DNA from 3 places in the Cellulosimicrobium composti genome. Region 2 is predicted to be linked to each of the others. Evidence: predicted binding sites of a transcription regulator. Region 2 holds the regulator's gene; each other region holds the start of a gene.
What was found. The regulator Rex, encoded in region 2, represses fermentation and respiration genes when NADH is low (regulators of the CRP and FNR family bind a similar motif). The targets are predictions, from matches to a motif close to CTTGTGAANNNNTTCACAAG.
Positions count from the first base shown of each region.

Region 1: adhE (bifunctional acetaldehyde-CoA/alcohol dehydrogenase) is a predicted target of Rex. The motif match lies at 2,357-2,376, and genes of this name have one in related genera.
Region 3: pflB (formate C-acetyltransferase) is a predicted target of Rex. The motif match lies at 2,585-2,604, and genes of this name have one in related genera.

Region 1 is NZ_JAAFAN010000057.1:22,059-27,131, reverse strand. It holds gene GYH36_RS15055 (prolyl oligopeptidase family serine peptidase) at 40-2,253, opposite strand; gene adhE (bifunctional acetaldehyde-CoA/alcohol dehydrogenase) at 2,460-5,073, shown strand, end outside.
Region 2 is NZ_JAAFAN010000031.1:367-5,439, forward strand. It holds gene GYH36_RS10460 (histidine phosphatase family protein) at 1-504, opposite strand, end outside; gene GYH36_RS10465 (MarR family winged helix-turn-helix transcriptional regulator) at 565-1,092, opposite strand; gene GYH36_RS10470 (YceI family protein) at 1,261-1,812, shown strand; gene GYH36_RS10475 (redox-sensing transcriptional repressor Rex) at 1,950-2,624, opposite strand; gene GYH36_RS10480 (glutaredoxin family protein) at 2,683-2,976, opposite strand; gene GYH36_RS10485 (HAD family hydrolase) at 3,025-3,903, shown strand; gene GYH36_RS10490 (30S ribosomal protein bS22) at 4,029-4,127, opposite strand; gene GYH36_RS10495 (acetoin utilization protein AcuC) at 4,350-5,073, opposite strand, start outside.
Region 3 is NZ_JAAFAN010000014.1:60,823-65,895, forward strand. It holds gene dxs (1-deoxy-D-xylulose-5-phosphate synthase) at 1-485, shown strand, start outside; gene GYH36_RS06285 (HAD family hydrolase) at 669-1,349, shown strand; gene GYH36_RS06290 (carboxylate-amine ligase) at 1,378-2,475, opposite strand; gene pflB (formate C-acetyltransferase) at 2,854-5,073, shown strand, end outside.

The DNA of each region.
Region 1 (5,073 bases), on a different contig from region 2:
CCCCCGGGACCACCTGCTCGACGCGGCAGGAGCGCCCCCTCAGGCGAGGCGCTCGGCGAGGAAGCGGTAGTGCACCGCGGCCATGTGCGCGGCCTGGGCGTTGTTCGCGGCGCCGCCGTGGCCGCCCTCGATGTTCTCGTAGTACGTGACGTCCTTGCCCGCGGCGAGCATCGCCGCGGCGAGCTTGCGCGCGTGGCCGGGGTGGACGCGGTCGTCCTTGGTCGACGTCGTGAACAGCACGGGCGGGTAGTCGCGCTCGGGGTCGAACAGGTGGTACGGCGAGAACGTGCGGAGGAACTCCCACTGCTCGGGGTCGTCCGGGTCGCCGTACTCGGCGGCCCACGACGCGCCGGCGAGGAGCTTCGTGTAGCGGCGCATGTCGAGCAGCGGGACGCCGACGATCACGGCGCCGAAGAGCTCGGGGTACTGCGTGAGCATGTTCCCGGCGAGCAGGCCGCCGTTGGAGCGGCCCTCCATGCCCAGGTGCTCGGGCGTCGTGATCCCGCGGGCCACGAGGTCGCGCGCGACGGCGGCGAAGTCCTCGTAGGCGCGGTGGCGGTTCGCCCGGAGCGCGGCCTGGTGCCAGGCGGGGCCGTACTCGCCGCCGCCGCGGATGTTCGCGACGACGTAGACGCCGCCCTGCGCCAGCCAGGCCCGTCCGAGCGCGCCGGAGTAGGCGGGGGTGAGCGAGATCTCGAAGCCGCCGTACCCGTACAGCAGCGTCGGGGCGGCGCCCGTGCCCTCGACGAGGTCCGCCCGGCCGACGACGAAGTACGGCACGCGCGTGCCGTCGTCGGACGTGGCGAAGTGCTGCGCGACGGTCATGCCGTCGGCGTCGAAGAACGCGGGGTTGGACTTGACGACCTCGGGCGCGCCCGCCTCGCCGGGGTGGTCGCCGAGCGACACGAGCGAGAGCGTCGTGGGCGTCAGGTAGTCGGTCGTGACGAGCCAGAGGTCGTCGGAGTCGACGGGGTCGACCGCGCCGACGGCGACCGTCCCGAGCGCGGGCAGTCCGGGGAGCTCGGAGCGCACCCACGGCGCGTCCGCGGCGTCCTGCCCGGCGGGCGTCCCGTCGCCGGCGGTCGCGGGGGCGTCCGGCGGGGTGAGCACGTGCAGCCGGTTCTTCACGTCGTCCAGGACGTTGACCACGAGGTGGTGGCGCGTCCACGTGGCGCCCGCGAGCGACGTCGTCGCGCTCGGCTCGAAGAGCACGGTGAAGCCGCGGTCGCCCGTGAGGAAGTCGTCGAAGCGGGCCGCGAGGAGCGAGCCCGCGCGGTAGGTGGTGCCGCCGACGGTCCAGTCGTCGCGCAGCTCGACGAGCATCCACTCGCGGCGCACGCCGACCTCGGCCGAGTCCGGCACGTCGATCTTCGTCAGGCGCTGCTCGGGCGTCCCGGGGTTCTCGGCGAGGTAGAGCTCGTCGGAGTAGAAGGCCTTGGACCGGTGCACGAAGTCGCGCTCGAACCCGGGCGTGTGCGAGCGCCAGGCCGAGATGTACATGTCCTCGTCCGTGCCCTCGTAGACGGTCACGGCGTCCTCGAGCGGGGTGCCGCGCGTCCAGAGCTTGACGACGCGCGGGTAGCCGGAGGGCGTGAGCGTGCCCTCCCCGAAGTCGGTGAAGACGTACACGGTGTCGGCGTCGAGCCAGCCGAGCGAGCCCTTCGCCTCGGCGCGGAGGAAGCCGCCCTCCTCGGGCGCGACGAACCGCTTCTCGACGAGGTCGAACTCGCGCGTGACGTCGGCGTCGGAGCCGCCGGGGGAGAGCTCGACGAGCGCGTGGCGCCACGGCTCGCCCGCGGCGAGCTGCTCGGGCGTCGGGCGCAGGACGGTCGCGCCGTGCCAGACCCAGGACTCGCCCTCGGCGGCGGCGAGCGCGTCGAGGTCGAGCACGGTCTCCCACTCGGGCTCGTCCGTGCGGTAGGAGTCGAGCGTCGTGCGGCGCCAGACGCCGCGCTCGTGCTGCGCGTCGCGCCAGAAGTTGTAGTACCGGTCGCCGATCTTCGAGACCTCGGGGATCTTGGCGTCGGAGTCGAGCACCTCGCGGATCGCGCGCTCGGTCGCCGTGAACTCGTCGGCGGTCTCGAGCGTCGCGGCGACCTCGGCGTTGCGCGCCCGGACCCAGGCCAGGGCCTCGTCGCCGTCGACGTCCTCGAGCCACAGGTAGGGGTCGTGCGCCGCGGCGTGGTCGGCGGGGACGGCCTGGCCGGAGCTCTCGGGTGTGCGGGAGGGGCTCGTCGTCTGCTCGGCGGTCATGGTCACCCACCCTACGGCGACGGCGCGCGTGGTGGTGCGGAGGTCACGAGGGCGGCGGGACCTTGGGCCCGCACCGCGGCGGAGACCTTGTGGGGACCGGCATCTTGTGAAAGTCTTCACAAGTAGAGAGACCGCTGAAGGAGCCGGGGCAATCCGTCCCCGGCAGCACCCGCGGCCGACGCCCGCCCGGGCACCGGAGGGGACGCATGAGCGCGACGAGCGCCCGCACGACGACCGAGACCCGCACCGAGGACACCCGCACCACTCACGAGATCGACGTCCTCGTCGAGCGCGCCCGCAAGGCGCTCGAGCAGTTCATGAGCCTCACGCAGGAGGACGTCGACCGGATCGTCCTCAAGGCGTCCGTCGCCGGCCTGCACCAGCACGGCCACCTCGCGCAGATGGCCGTCGCCGAGACCGGGCGAGGCGTGTTCGAGGACAAGGCGACGAAGAACATCTTCGCGTGCGAGCACGTGCCCAACTCGATGGCGAACCTCAGGACCGTCGGCGTCATCGGTCGCGACGAGCTCACGGGCGTTGTCGAGATCGCCGAGCCCGTCGGCGTGGTGTGCGCCGTGACGCCGGTGACCAACCCGACGTCGACCACGATCTTCAAGTCGCTCATCGCGCTCAAGACGCGCAACCCCGTCGTGTTCGCGTTCCACCCGAGCGCGCAGCGCTCGTCGGTCGAGGCGGCCCGCATCGTGCGCGAGGCCGCGGTCGCGGCCGGCGCACCGGAGGACTGCATCCAGTGGGTCGAGCACCCGTCGATCGAGGCGACGAACACGCTCATGCACCACCCGGGCGTCGCGCTCATCCTCGCCACGGGCGGCAACGGCATGGTCCGCGCGGCCTACTCGGCCGGCAAGCCGGCGCTCGGCGTCGGCGCGGGCAACGTCCCCGCCTACGTCGAGAAGAGCGCCGACCTCGGCCGCGCGATCAACGACGTCGTGATGTCGAAGGCGTTCGACAACGGCATGGTGTGCGCGTCGGAGCAGGCGCTCATCCTCGACGACGTCGTCTACGACGACGCGATGCGGGAGCTGGCCCGCCTGCACGCCTACCGCGCGACCCCGGCCGAGAAGGCGATGCTCGAGCGCCTGATCTTCGGCGTCGAGGCGACGGGCGCGAACTGCGCCGGCGCCAGGCTCAACCCGCAGGTCGTGGGCAAGTCGCCCACCTGGATCGCGCGCGAGGCCGGCTTCGAGGTCCCCGACGACACGTCGATCATCCTCGCCGAGATCGACGACGTCGGCCCCCACGAGCCGCTGAGCCGCGAGAAGCTCACGCCCGTCCTCGCCGTCCTGCGCGCGCGCGACACCGAGCACGGCGTCCGGCTCGCGGAGCGCATGGTCGAGCTCGACGGCCTGGGGCACTCCGCCGCGATCCACACGGCGGACGAGGCGCTGGTCGAGGAGTACGGCTCGCGCGTCAAGGCGGTGCGCGTGCTCTGGAACAGCCCGACGTCGCTCGGCGGCATCGGCGACATCTACAACGCGCTGCTCCCGTCGCTCACGCTCGGCTGCGGCAGCTACGGCGCCAACTCGGTGTCGAACAACGTCTCGGCGGTCAACCTCATCAACGTCAAGCGGATCGGGCGGCGCAACAACAACATGCAGTGGTTCAAGGTGCCGGCCAAGACGTACTTCGAGCCCAACTCGATCCAGTACCTCGCGCAGATGCGCGACGTGCACCGCGTCACGATCGTCACCGACAAGGTCATGAGCCGCATCGGCGTCGTGGACCGCGTGCTCGACGTCCTCGCCCGCCGCGAGGAGAAGGTCGCGATCCAGGTCATCGACGCGGTCGAGCCCGAGCCGAGCGTCGGGACCGTGAACCGCGGCGCGGAGTCGATGCGCGACTTCGAGCCGGACACGATCATCGCGATCGGCGGCGGCTCGCCGATGGACGCCGCCAAGGTCATGTGGCTGCGGTACGAGCACCCGGAGATCGAGTTCGCCGACATGCGCGAGAAGTTCTTCGACGTGCGCAAGCGCGCGTACAAGTTCCCGGAGCTCGGGGGCAGGGCGAAGCTCGTGTGCATCCCGACGTCGTCGGGCACCGGCGCGGAGGTGACGCCGTTCGCGGTCATCACCGACCCGGAGACGGGCTTCAAGTACCCGCTCGCGGACTACGCGCTCACCCCGACCGTCGCCATCGTCGACCCGGTCCTCACGGACACCATGCCGGCGAAGCTCGCGGCCGACTCGGGCTTCGACGCCCTCACGCACGCGACCGAGGCGTTCGTCTCGGTCTACGCGAACGACTTCACCGACGGGCTGTGCCTGCAGGCGATCAAGATGGTCTTCGAGAACGTCGAGGACTCGGTCACGCAGGGCGCGGCGGCCCCGAAGGCCCGCGAGAAGATGCACAACGCGGCGACCATCGCGGGCATGGCGTTCGGCTCGGCGATGCTCGGCATCGTGCACGCCATGGCGCACACCGTGGGCTCGACCTTCCACCTCGTGCACGGGCGCACCAACGCGGTGCTCCTGCCGCACGTGATCCGCTACAACGGCCAGGTGCCCACGAAGCTCACGAGCTGGCCCAAGTACGAGCGCTACGTGGCCCCGGAGCGGTTCCAGGAGATCGCGAAGCACCTCGGCCTCCCGGCCTCCACCCCGGAGGAGGGCGTCGAGTCGTACGCGACGGCGGTCGAGGAGCTGCGGGCCAAGGTCGGCATCGAGCCGACGTTCGCCGCGCAGGGCGTCGACGAGCGGGCGTTCATGAGCCGTCTCGACGACCTCGCGCTGCGGTCGTTCGAGGACCAGTGCGCCCCCGCGAACCCGCGGATGCCGGTCCTGGAGGACATGCGCGACA
Region 2 (5,073 bases):
CGTGAGCCAGACGGGGAGCTGGTGGCTGACGAGCAGCGCCTCGCGCCCCGCGGCCTTGTCCCGCGCGTCGGCGACGGCGGCCCGCATGCGCGCGACCTGCTCGACGTACGGCTCGCCCCACGACGGGCGGAACGGGTTCCACAGGTGGCGCCAGTGCTGCGGGTGCCGCAGCGAGCCGTCGCCGACGCCGAACGTCATGCCCTCGAAGTGGTTCGCGGCCTCGATGAGTCGGTCGTCGGTGCCGAGCTCGAGACCGAACGTCTCCGCGGCGGGCGTCGCCGTCTCCTGCGCACGCTGCAGGGGGGACGCGACGACGACGGCGAGGTCGGCCCGCGGCCGCGACGTCCCGTCGGGGCGGGGCTCGCCCGCGAGGTGCGCGGCGACGCGGCGGGCCATCTCGTGGCCGCGCTCGGACAGGTGGTAGCCGGGGATGCGGCCGTACAGGACGCCGTCGGGGTTGTGGACCTCGCCGTGGCGCAGGAGGTGGACGATGGTGGAGACCATGCGCACCAGTGTCCCGCACTCCGCGGGCCGGGTGGCACCGTGCCCGGGTGACGCGCGACGTCAGGAGGTGCGTTCCGCCTTGCACGCGGCGGCAACGGCGGCCATCGCCTCGCCGAGCGCGCGGAACTGCTCGGGGGTGAGGACGTCGACCATGTACCGCCGCACGGCCGCGACGTGCGCGGGCGCGGACGCGACGAGCACGCGGTAGCCCTCGCTCGTCATCGCGCAGTTGACGCCGCGCCGGTCGCCCGTGCTCGCCGAGCGGCGCACGAGGCCGCGCGCCTCCATGCGCGCGACCGTGTGCGTGACGCGGCTGCGCGAGCGCGCGAGACCGTCCGCGAGCGCCGACATGCGCAGCGTGTGGTCCGGGCTCTCCGAGAGCCGCACGAGCAGCTCGTACTCGTTGAGGGAGACGTCGGAGCGTTCCTCGTGGTCGCGGCCCACGGCTTCGATGAAGCGCACCGTCCCGTCGAGGTAGGCGCGCCAGAGCCGCTGCTGCTCGGCGTCGAGCCAGCGGGGCTCGTCGGTCGCGGAGGCGGTGCGGGGTGCGGACGTCATCGGGGGGTTGTCGACGTCGTTGCTCGTCATGGGTCCTCGTGCGGTGTGCGGAGGGGCGCGGTCAGGTGCGGGGCGTCGTCCCACATTGTTCCACCCCACCGGGAATAGACGGATCGACCGTCGCTGTTGATACGCTCCGTACGAAGTTGAACCTTCAACCAAGTCGGTCCGCGGACCACGACCCTCACAGGAGCATCCATGGCCTCGTCGCTGCCCACCGGGCTCACCTCCGGCACCTACGCCCTCGACTCGTCCCACTCGCAGGCGGCCTTCACCGTCCGCCACGCCGGCATCTCCAAGGTGCGCGGCACGCTCGCCATCACGGCCGGCACCATCACCGTGGGCGACGACCTCGAGACGACCGCCGTGACCGCCGAGCTCGACGCCGCGTCCGTGAGCACGGGCGACGAGAACCGCGACAACCACCTGCGCAGCGCGGACTTCTGGGACGCCGAGAACAAGCCGACGTGGACCTTCACGTCGACGCGCATCACCGGCGACGGCGACGACTACGTCGTGGCGGGCGACCTCACCATCAACGGCGTGACCAAGCCGGTCGAGCTCGAGACCGAGTTCGCGGGCACCGCGACCGACCCGTTCGGCAACTCGCGCGCCGGGTTCGAGGCCACCACCGAGATCTCGCGCAAGGAGTTCGGCCTCACGTGGAACGCCGCGCTCGAGACCGGCGGCGTCCTCGTGGGCGACAAGATCAAGATCTCGCTCGACGTCTCGGCCATCAAGCAGGCCTGACGACGTCCCGGGGCCTCCCGGGAAGGGCGCTCCCGGCAGGGCGCCGGGCGACGGGGTCGCGTGCGCGAGCACGCGGCCCCGTCGTCGTCCTCCGGCGGGCCCCCCGGGGTCCCGGACGGGCGCCGCGGCCCGTCGGCTCAGCGCCCCTGCGACTCCGCGAGGGCGCGCGCCTGCGAGTGGAACGCGAGGATCTGCAGCTCGCTGCCGACGTCGACCCCGCGCACGTCGACGTCCGGGGGCACCTGCAGCGCGCGCGGCGCGAAGTTGAGGATCTCGCGCACGCCCGCCGCGACGACCCGGTCCGCCACCGCCTGCGCGTGGGCCGCGGGCGTCGCGAGCACGACGATCGACACCTTCTCGCGCTCGACGACCTCCTCGAGCGCGTCGACGTGCTCCACGACGAGGCCCGCCGCGCGCGTGCCCACCACGTCCGGCGACGCGTCCAGGAGCGCCGCGACGTGGAAGCCGCGCTGCTCGTAGCCCGAGTAGTTGGCGAGCGCGTGCCCGAGGTTGCCGATCCCGATGATCGCGATGCGGTGCTCATCGACGAGGCCGAGGGCCTCGGTGATGTACTGCGCGAGCGAGTCGACGTCGTACCCGACGCCGCGCGTCCCGAACGAGCCGAGGAACGACAGGTCCTTGCGCAGCTGCGCGGGCCCGACGCCGGAGAGCTCCGCGAGCTCCACCGACGACGTCGTCGCCACCCCGCGCGACACGAGATCGCGCAACGCCCGCAGGTAGGAGGGGAGCCGCGCCACCGTCGCGCTCGGGATCCCCGGCGCCGTCACCTCACCGACTACCTGCTCAGCCACCCGTCACCTCGCCGTCACTGGGACCGTCCTCGTCGACGGTCGCGCTCTTCCGGGGGAATCATCCCAGGTCCGTGCGCGCGGCCGAAATCCTGGCGACCGCGCGCGCGAGCCGCCGGGCGTCGACCCGCCAGAAGCCCTGCTGCACGCCCCCGACCGTGACGACCGGGACGTACTCGCCGTACTGCTCGCGCAGCGCCGGGTCCGCGTCCGGGGCGTCGACGTCGACCTCCGCCCACGCGACCCCCGCCTCGGCGCACACCGCCTCGACGACGGCGCGCGCGTCGTCGCACAGGTGGCACCCCGCGCGGCCGTACAGCAGGACGGGAGGGGTCGGGGCGTCGGGCGTGCTCACGCCCCCAGCGTACGAGGAGCCGCGGGCGCGACCGCCTAGAGTAGACGCATGGCGACGTCTTCCGGCCCGGGCCCTGACCTGCCCCCCGGGTCGACCGGCGAGGACGCGCCCGGCGCCGGACGCCCCGCCCCACCGCCCCCGCACCGCGTCGCCGCGTTCTTCGACGTCGACAACACGATCATCCGCGGCGCCTCGTCGTTCCACCTCGCACGCGCCCTCTACCAGCGCGAGTTCTTCTCCACGCTCGACATCGTGCGCTTCGCGGTGCACCAGGCGCGCTACCTCCTCTTCGGCGAGAACAAGCAGCAGATCGACCGCATCCGGTCGCGCGCGCTCGCGCTCATCGCCGGGCGCTCCGTCGCGGAGGTCACCGCGATCGGCGAGGAGGTGTACGACACCGTCCTGTCGCTGCGCATCTACCCCGGCACGCGGCGCCTGCTCGACGAGCACCTCGCGGCGGGGCACCAGGTGTGGCTCGTCTCGGCGACGCCCGTCGAGATCGGCGAGCTCATCGCCCGCCGTCTCGGCACGACCGGCGCCCTCGGCACCGTCGCGGAGCACGAGGACGGCTTCTACACCGGCCGGCTCGTGGGCGACATGATGCACGGCCGCGCCAAGGCCGCCGGCGTGCGCGCCCTCGCCGAGCGCGAGGACATCGACCTGGCCGCGTCCTACGCCTACGGCGACTCGCTCAACGACGTCGCCATGATGGAGGCCGTCGGGCACCCGTGCCCCATCAACCCCGACGCGCGCCTGCGCCGCCACGCCCAGGACGTCGGGTGGCCGATCCGCGAGTTCCGCGGCCGGCGCCGCCGCGTCGCGCGCAGCAGCGTGCGCACCGCGAGCTGGGCCGGCGCCGCGTGGGCCGCCGCGCTCGTCCTGCGCTCCGTGCGCCGCGCCGTCGACCGCCGCATCGCCCGCCTCTGACGCCCTGGGGCTGCGGGTCGGCGGGGCGGTGGCGGCGCCGCACCGCGGGCGCAGACGCGTCGAGCCCGGTCCCTCGGGAGGGGCCGGGCTCGACGACGGGTCGGCGCGTCAGGACGCGCGCGACGTCACTTCTTGTTGCGACGCTGGTGACGCGTCTTGCGAAGCAGCTTGCGGTGCTTCTTCTTGGCCATGCGCTTGCGGCGCTTCTTGATGACGGAGCCCATACGGTCCTCGCAATGCTCGAACGGCGTGTCGGTCGGCGACCGGTCGACCGGCCGCGTGTGGTCCACGGTTGATCGGGGCGCCCCGGCGACCACTGGGGCGCCGCGAGCCGACCAACACGAGAGAAATCCGCCCCCTAGCCTACCTGCTCGCGCTCGTGCCCCGGTACGTGGACGGGCACCCGGGCACCGGACGGGCGCACGACGGCGCGCGGTCGGGCCCGCTCAGTCGAAGTGCGGGTCGAGGCCCAGGAGCGGGAAGACGGCGCGGCGCGTGGCGGCGACGGCGCGGTCGACCTCGTCGTCCGGGTCGTAGCCGCTGCGCCAGCGCCGCACCTCCACGGGCGGGCCGAACTCCCGCGGGGCGTCGAACCCGGCGACCTCGGCGACGCGCGCGCGCCACTCCTGCGGCAGCGGCGCGCCCGCGGTCACAGGACGGTGCACGACCTCCCCCACCACGGCCGACCACACGAGCGGCACGACCCGCGCGATCGCGTACCCGCCGCCGCCGAGCGCGAGCCACCGCCCGCCCGTGAGCTCGTGCGCGAGGTCGTGCACCCACGCGGCGGCGGTGCGCTGCGCGTCGACCGAGACGTCGAGGTCGGACAACGGGTCCTCGCCGTGGGCGTCGCACCCGTGCTGCGTGACGAGGACGTCGGGCCCGAAGGTCCGCAGCACCGCCGGCACGACGGCGTCGACCGCCCGCAGCCACCGCGCGCCGTCGGTGCGGCGCGGCAGCGCGACGTTGACGGCGGTGCCCTGCGCCCGGGGCCCCCCGACGTCCGTGGCGAAGCCCGTCCCGGGGAAGAGCGTCGTGCCGCTCTGGTGGACGGAGACCGTGAGCACGCGCGGGTCGTCCCAGAACGCCTCCTCGACACCGTCGCCGTGGTGCGCGTCGAGGTCCACGTACGCGACGCGCTCGACGCCTTCGTCGAGCAGGCGGCGGATC
Region 3 (5,073 bases), on a different contig from region 2:
GCGCGCTCTCGGACCCGCTGCCCGCCGTGGACACCGTGGACGGCGTCGACCTGCTCGCCGTGCCGGGCGACGCCCCGGCGGCTGCGCAGGACGCGGCACCGCGCGCGCGGGTCCTGCTCGTCGGGCCGGGGTCGATGGCGCGCGTCGCGCTCGGTGCGGCCGAGTCGCTCACCGCGCACGGCGTGGACGTCACCGTCGCCTCGCCCACGTGGGTGCTCCCGATGCCGAGCGCGCTCGTCAAGCTCGCGGGCGAGCACGACCTCGTCGTGAGCGTCGAGGACGGCGTCGCCGACGGCGGCGTGGGCGCTCTCCTCGCGCAGCGCTCGCTCGAGGCGGGCGTGCGCACGCCGGTGCACGCGCTCGGCCTGCCCGCCCAGTTCCTCGACCACGCGACGCGCGACCAGGTGGCTGCGACCTACCGCCTCACCGCGGCGGACGTCGCGCGCGACGTGCTCGACGCGCTCGCGACGCTCGCGCACGACTGACGCCCCCGCGCGGGCGGGCACACGTCCGGCGCACCGACGCACCCGGCCGGGTGCGTCGGCAGACCCGGCCGGGCGCGTCGGCAGACCCGGCCGGGCGCGTCGGCAGACCCGGCCGGGTGGGCCGCGGGTCCGCGCGCCGGACCACCCTCCGGTCCCGTGCAGCGCGCGGGTAGGGTCCGACGCGTGATCTGGCTCCTCGACCTCGACAACACGCTCGTCGGGCGCGACGACGCGTTCGCGCTCTGGGCGGCGGACGCGGTCGCGCGGGCCGGCGGCAGCGGCGACGACCTCGCGGCGATCGTCGCGGCGGACGGCGGCGGCTTCGCGCGCAAGACCGACGTGGCGCGCGTCATCGCCGACCGGCTCGGGTGGGAGGCGGACCTGCCCGCGGTGGTCGAGCGGTTCCGCGCCGGCATCCTCGCGCACGTGCGCGCGTACCCGGGTGTGCCCGCGCTGCTCGACGGGCTGCGCGCCGAGGGCGACCGGGTGGTCGTCGTGACGAACGGGACCTCCGCGCAGCAGCGCGGCAAGATCGCCCGCTGCGCGCTCGCGCCGCACGTGGACGCGGTCGTCGTGTCCGAGGAGGAGGGCGCGGCCAAGCCCGACCCCCGGCTCCTGGAGGTCGCGCTCGGGCGTGTCGGTGCGGACGGCGCGGACCGCCGGGACGTCTGGATGGTCGGGGACGCGCTGCACGCGGACGTCGCGGCGGGGCGCGCCGCCGGAGTGCGCACCGGGTGGGTGTCGCACGGCCGGGACGCGGGCGACGGCCCGGCCCCGGACGTCGTGGGCCGCACGGTGCACGACGTCGTCGCGGCGGTGCGCGCCCTCGCAGCACCCGCCGGACCGGCGCCCGCGCGCCCGTAGCCCGACGAGAGCCACGGGCGCGCGGGGCTCAGGAGTGCGTGACCTCCACGGACTTCTCCACGACGGCGCGCAGGTCGCCCCCTGACGCCGCGAACCACGCGCGCTGGCGCGCGGCGCCGTTGCCTCCCGACCACACGCGGCCCAGCAGCTCGGTGACGGCGTCGAGGTCGCCCGCGTCGACGAGCGCGTCGCGCACGTGGGCGACGAGCTGGCCGACGACGTCGTGCGCGGGCGCCGGTCGCCAGGTCAGCGGCGAGACGAGGTCGTCCTCGAGGCCGGAGCGGCCCGCGCGCCACGCGGCGGTGCGCAGGATCTCCGGGCGCAGCTCGGGGGGCGGGGTGCCCTGCGCGGCCTCGCGCGCGGCGGTCTCCACGAGCCCGCGGCTGAGAGCCGCGACGAGCGTCGCGGTGTCGGGGTCGAGGCACACGTCGGCGACGCGGATCTCGACCGTCGGGTACCGCGAGGACAGGCGCGCGTCGAAGTAGACCATGTTCTCGTCGAGGATCGTCCCGGTCGCGACGAGCCCGTCGACCGCCTCGCGGTACGCCTCGGGCGTGCCGAACGCACGGGTGGGTCCCGCCGTCGGCCAGCGCGACCAGACCTGCGAGCGGAAGCTCGCGTACCCGCTGTCCTCGCCCTGCCAGAACGGGGAGTTCGTGCTCAGGGCGAGCAGCGTCGAGAGCCAGGGGCCGATGCGGTCGAGCACGGCGACGCCCTCGACGTCGTCCGCGACGGCGACGTGCACGTGGCACCCGCTCGTGAGCTGCTCGCGCGCGGTGAGCCCGAACGCGGCGCGCGCCTCGAGGTAGCGCAGGCGGGAGACCGTCGTCCCCTCGAACGGCAGGGGAGAGGTGGACAGCGCGGCGACGCGCGCGCCGACCGTGTCCGCGGCCTCCTGGGCGCGGCGTCGGCCGTCGCGGATCTCCGTCGCGAGGTCGTCGAGCTCGCGGCGCGGGTGCGTCGCCGTCTCGAGCTGCTCCTCCATGAACTCGGACTCGAGCGACCCTGTGCCGCCGCCCTTGTCGTCGGTGCCCGACGCCTCCAGTGCCTCGGCGGCACGGGCGACGGGCTGCCCGTCGTCGCCGACGAGCAGGAACTCTTCCTCGACCCCTACGGTGCGCTTCACCCGGGAAGTCTCACACGGAAGGCGTCTGCTCGTCGGGCGAGCGTGTGACGTGCGTCCGTGTCGTGCGTCACCGACGTCCCGGGCGCGTAATGCACGAGGCTCCTGGACCCTTGTGAAGGTCATCACAAGGACCTCCGGCGAGAGGTGACGAACCGCCCAGGAGCCGCAGGATCAAGCCGTTCCCGGTGGGTCCCGCCCGCCTCGGGACCTAGGTCCTCGGACGTCCCGGAACCGGTCCGCGCGGGGCCTCGCGAACCTAGCCTGGAGGTGGCGAAGGAGCCCGCCGGACCTCGACCGAGAGCCTCCACCCGGGGCCTCGCGGGACCGGCGGTTCCGGCCGGCGCGCGGACCCGCGCGTCAGGCACGAGGGAGGTCCAGATGACCAGCGTTTCCGAGGCACCCGGCACGACGAGCGGCGTCCGCGCGGAGGGTGCCCCGAGCACCGACTCCGCCCACGTCCCCGCGTGGGAGGGCTTCACCGACGGGCCGTGGCGCGACACGGTCGACGTGCGGGACTTCATCCAGCGCAACTACCGCCCGTACACGGGCGACGCGTCGTTCCTCGCCGGGCCCACGGAGCGCACGACCGGCATCTGGGCCGCGCTCTCGGCGATGTTCCCCGAGGAGCGCGAGCGGGGCGTCTACGACGTCGACCCGCACACGCCCGCGGGCATCACCGCGCACGCGCCGGGGTACATCGACAAGGCGCACGAGGTGATCGTGGGCCTGCAGACCGACGGCCCGCTCAAGCGCGCGATCATGCCCAACGGCGGGTGGCGCATGGTCGAGGGCGCGCTGACGACCTACGGCTACGAGGTCGACGAGACCCTGAAGAAGGTCTTCACCGAGTACCGCAAGACGCACAACCAGGGCGTGTTCGACGTCTACCCGCCGAACGTGCGCGCCGCGCGCTCGTCGCACATCATCACCGGCCTGCCCGACGCCTACGGCCGCGGCCGGATCATCGGCGACTACCGCCGCGTCGCCCTGTACGGCGTGGACGCCCTGATCGCCGCGAAGAAGCTCGACAAGCTCGAGCTCGACACGCGCCCGTTCAGCGAGGCCGTCGTGCGCGAGCGCGAGGAGCACGCGGAGCAGATCCGCGCGCTCGGCGAGCTCAAGGACATGGCGGCCGAGTACGGCTACGACATCTCCCGCCCGGCGACGTCGGCCCGCGAGGCCGTGCAGTGGCTCTACTTCGCGTACCTCGCCGCGGTGAAGGAGCAGAACGGCGCCGCGATGTCGCTCGGGCGCACGTCGACGTTCCTCGACATCTTCATCGACCGCGACCTCGAGGCCGGCCGCCTCACGGAGTCCGAGGCGCAGGAGATCATCGACGACTTCGTCATCAAGCTGCGCATCGTGCGGTTCCTGCGCACGCCCGAGTACGACGCCCTGTTCTCCGGCGACCCGACGTGGGTCACCGAGACGATCGGCGGCATGGGTGAGGACGGGCGCCCGCTCGTCACGAAGAACTCGTTCCGGTTCCTCCAGACGCTCTACAACCTCGGCCCGGCCCCCGAGCCGAACATGACGGTCTTCTGGAGCCCCGACCTGCCGCAGGGGTTCAAGGACTACTGCGCGCAGGTCTCGATCGACACCTCGGCCGTGCAGTACGAGTCGGACGAGCTCATCCGCGCGCACTGGGGCGACGACGCGGCGATCGCGTGCTGCGTGTCGCCGATGCGGGTCGGCAAGCAGATGCAGTTCTTCGGGGCGCGCGTGAACCTCGCCAAGACGCTGCTCTACGCGATCAACGGCGGGCGCGACGAGATCACGGGCAAGCAGGTCTCGCCCGTGGCGGCGCCCGTCGAGGGCGACGTGCTCGACTTCGACGACGTCATGGCGAAGTTCGACGCGACGATGGACTGGCTGGCGGCGACGTACGTCGAGGCGCTCAACTGCATCCACTGGTCGCACGACAAGTACGCGTACGAGCGCATCGAGATGGCGCTGCACGACAAGGACGTGCTGCGGACCATGGCGTGCGGCATCGCGGGCCTGTCCGTCGCGGCGGACTCGCTGTCGGCGATCAAGCACGCGAAGGTCTCCGTCGTCCGCGACGAGCGCGGCCTCGTCGTCGACTACGTCACCGAGGGCGAGTACCCGACGTTCGGCAACGACGACGACCGGGCCGACGCGATCGCCGTCGACCTCGTCGAGCGGTTCATGGCGAAGGTCCGCACGCACCCGACGTACCGTGACGCGGTGCCCACGCAGTCGGTCCTGACGATCACGTCGAACGTCGTGTACGGGAAGGCGACGGGCAACACGCCTGACGGCCGCCGCGCCGGCGAGCCGTTCGCCCCGGGTGCCAACCCGATGAACGGGCGCGACACGCACGGCATGCTCGCCTCGGCGCTGTCGGTGGCCAAGCTGCCGTACGACGAGGCGCAGGACGGCATCTCGCTGACCAACACGGTCGTGCCGAGCGGCCTCGGGCGCACCAAGGAGGAGCAGGTCACCAACCTCGCCGGCCTCCTGGACGCCTACATCGGCTCCGAGGGGTACCACATGAACGTCAACGTGCTGAACCGCGAGACGCTCCTGGACGCCATGGACCACCCGGAGAACTACCCGCAGCTGACGATCCGCGTG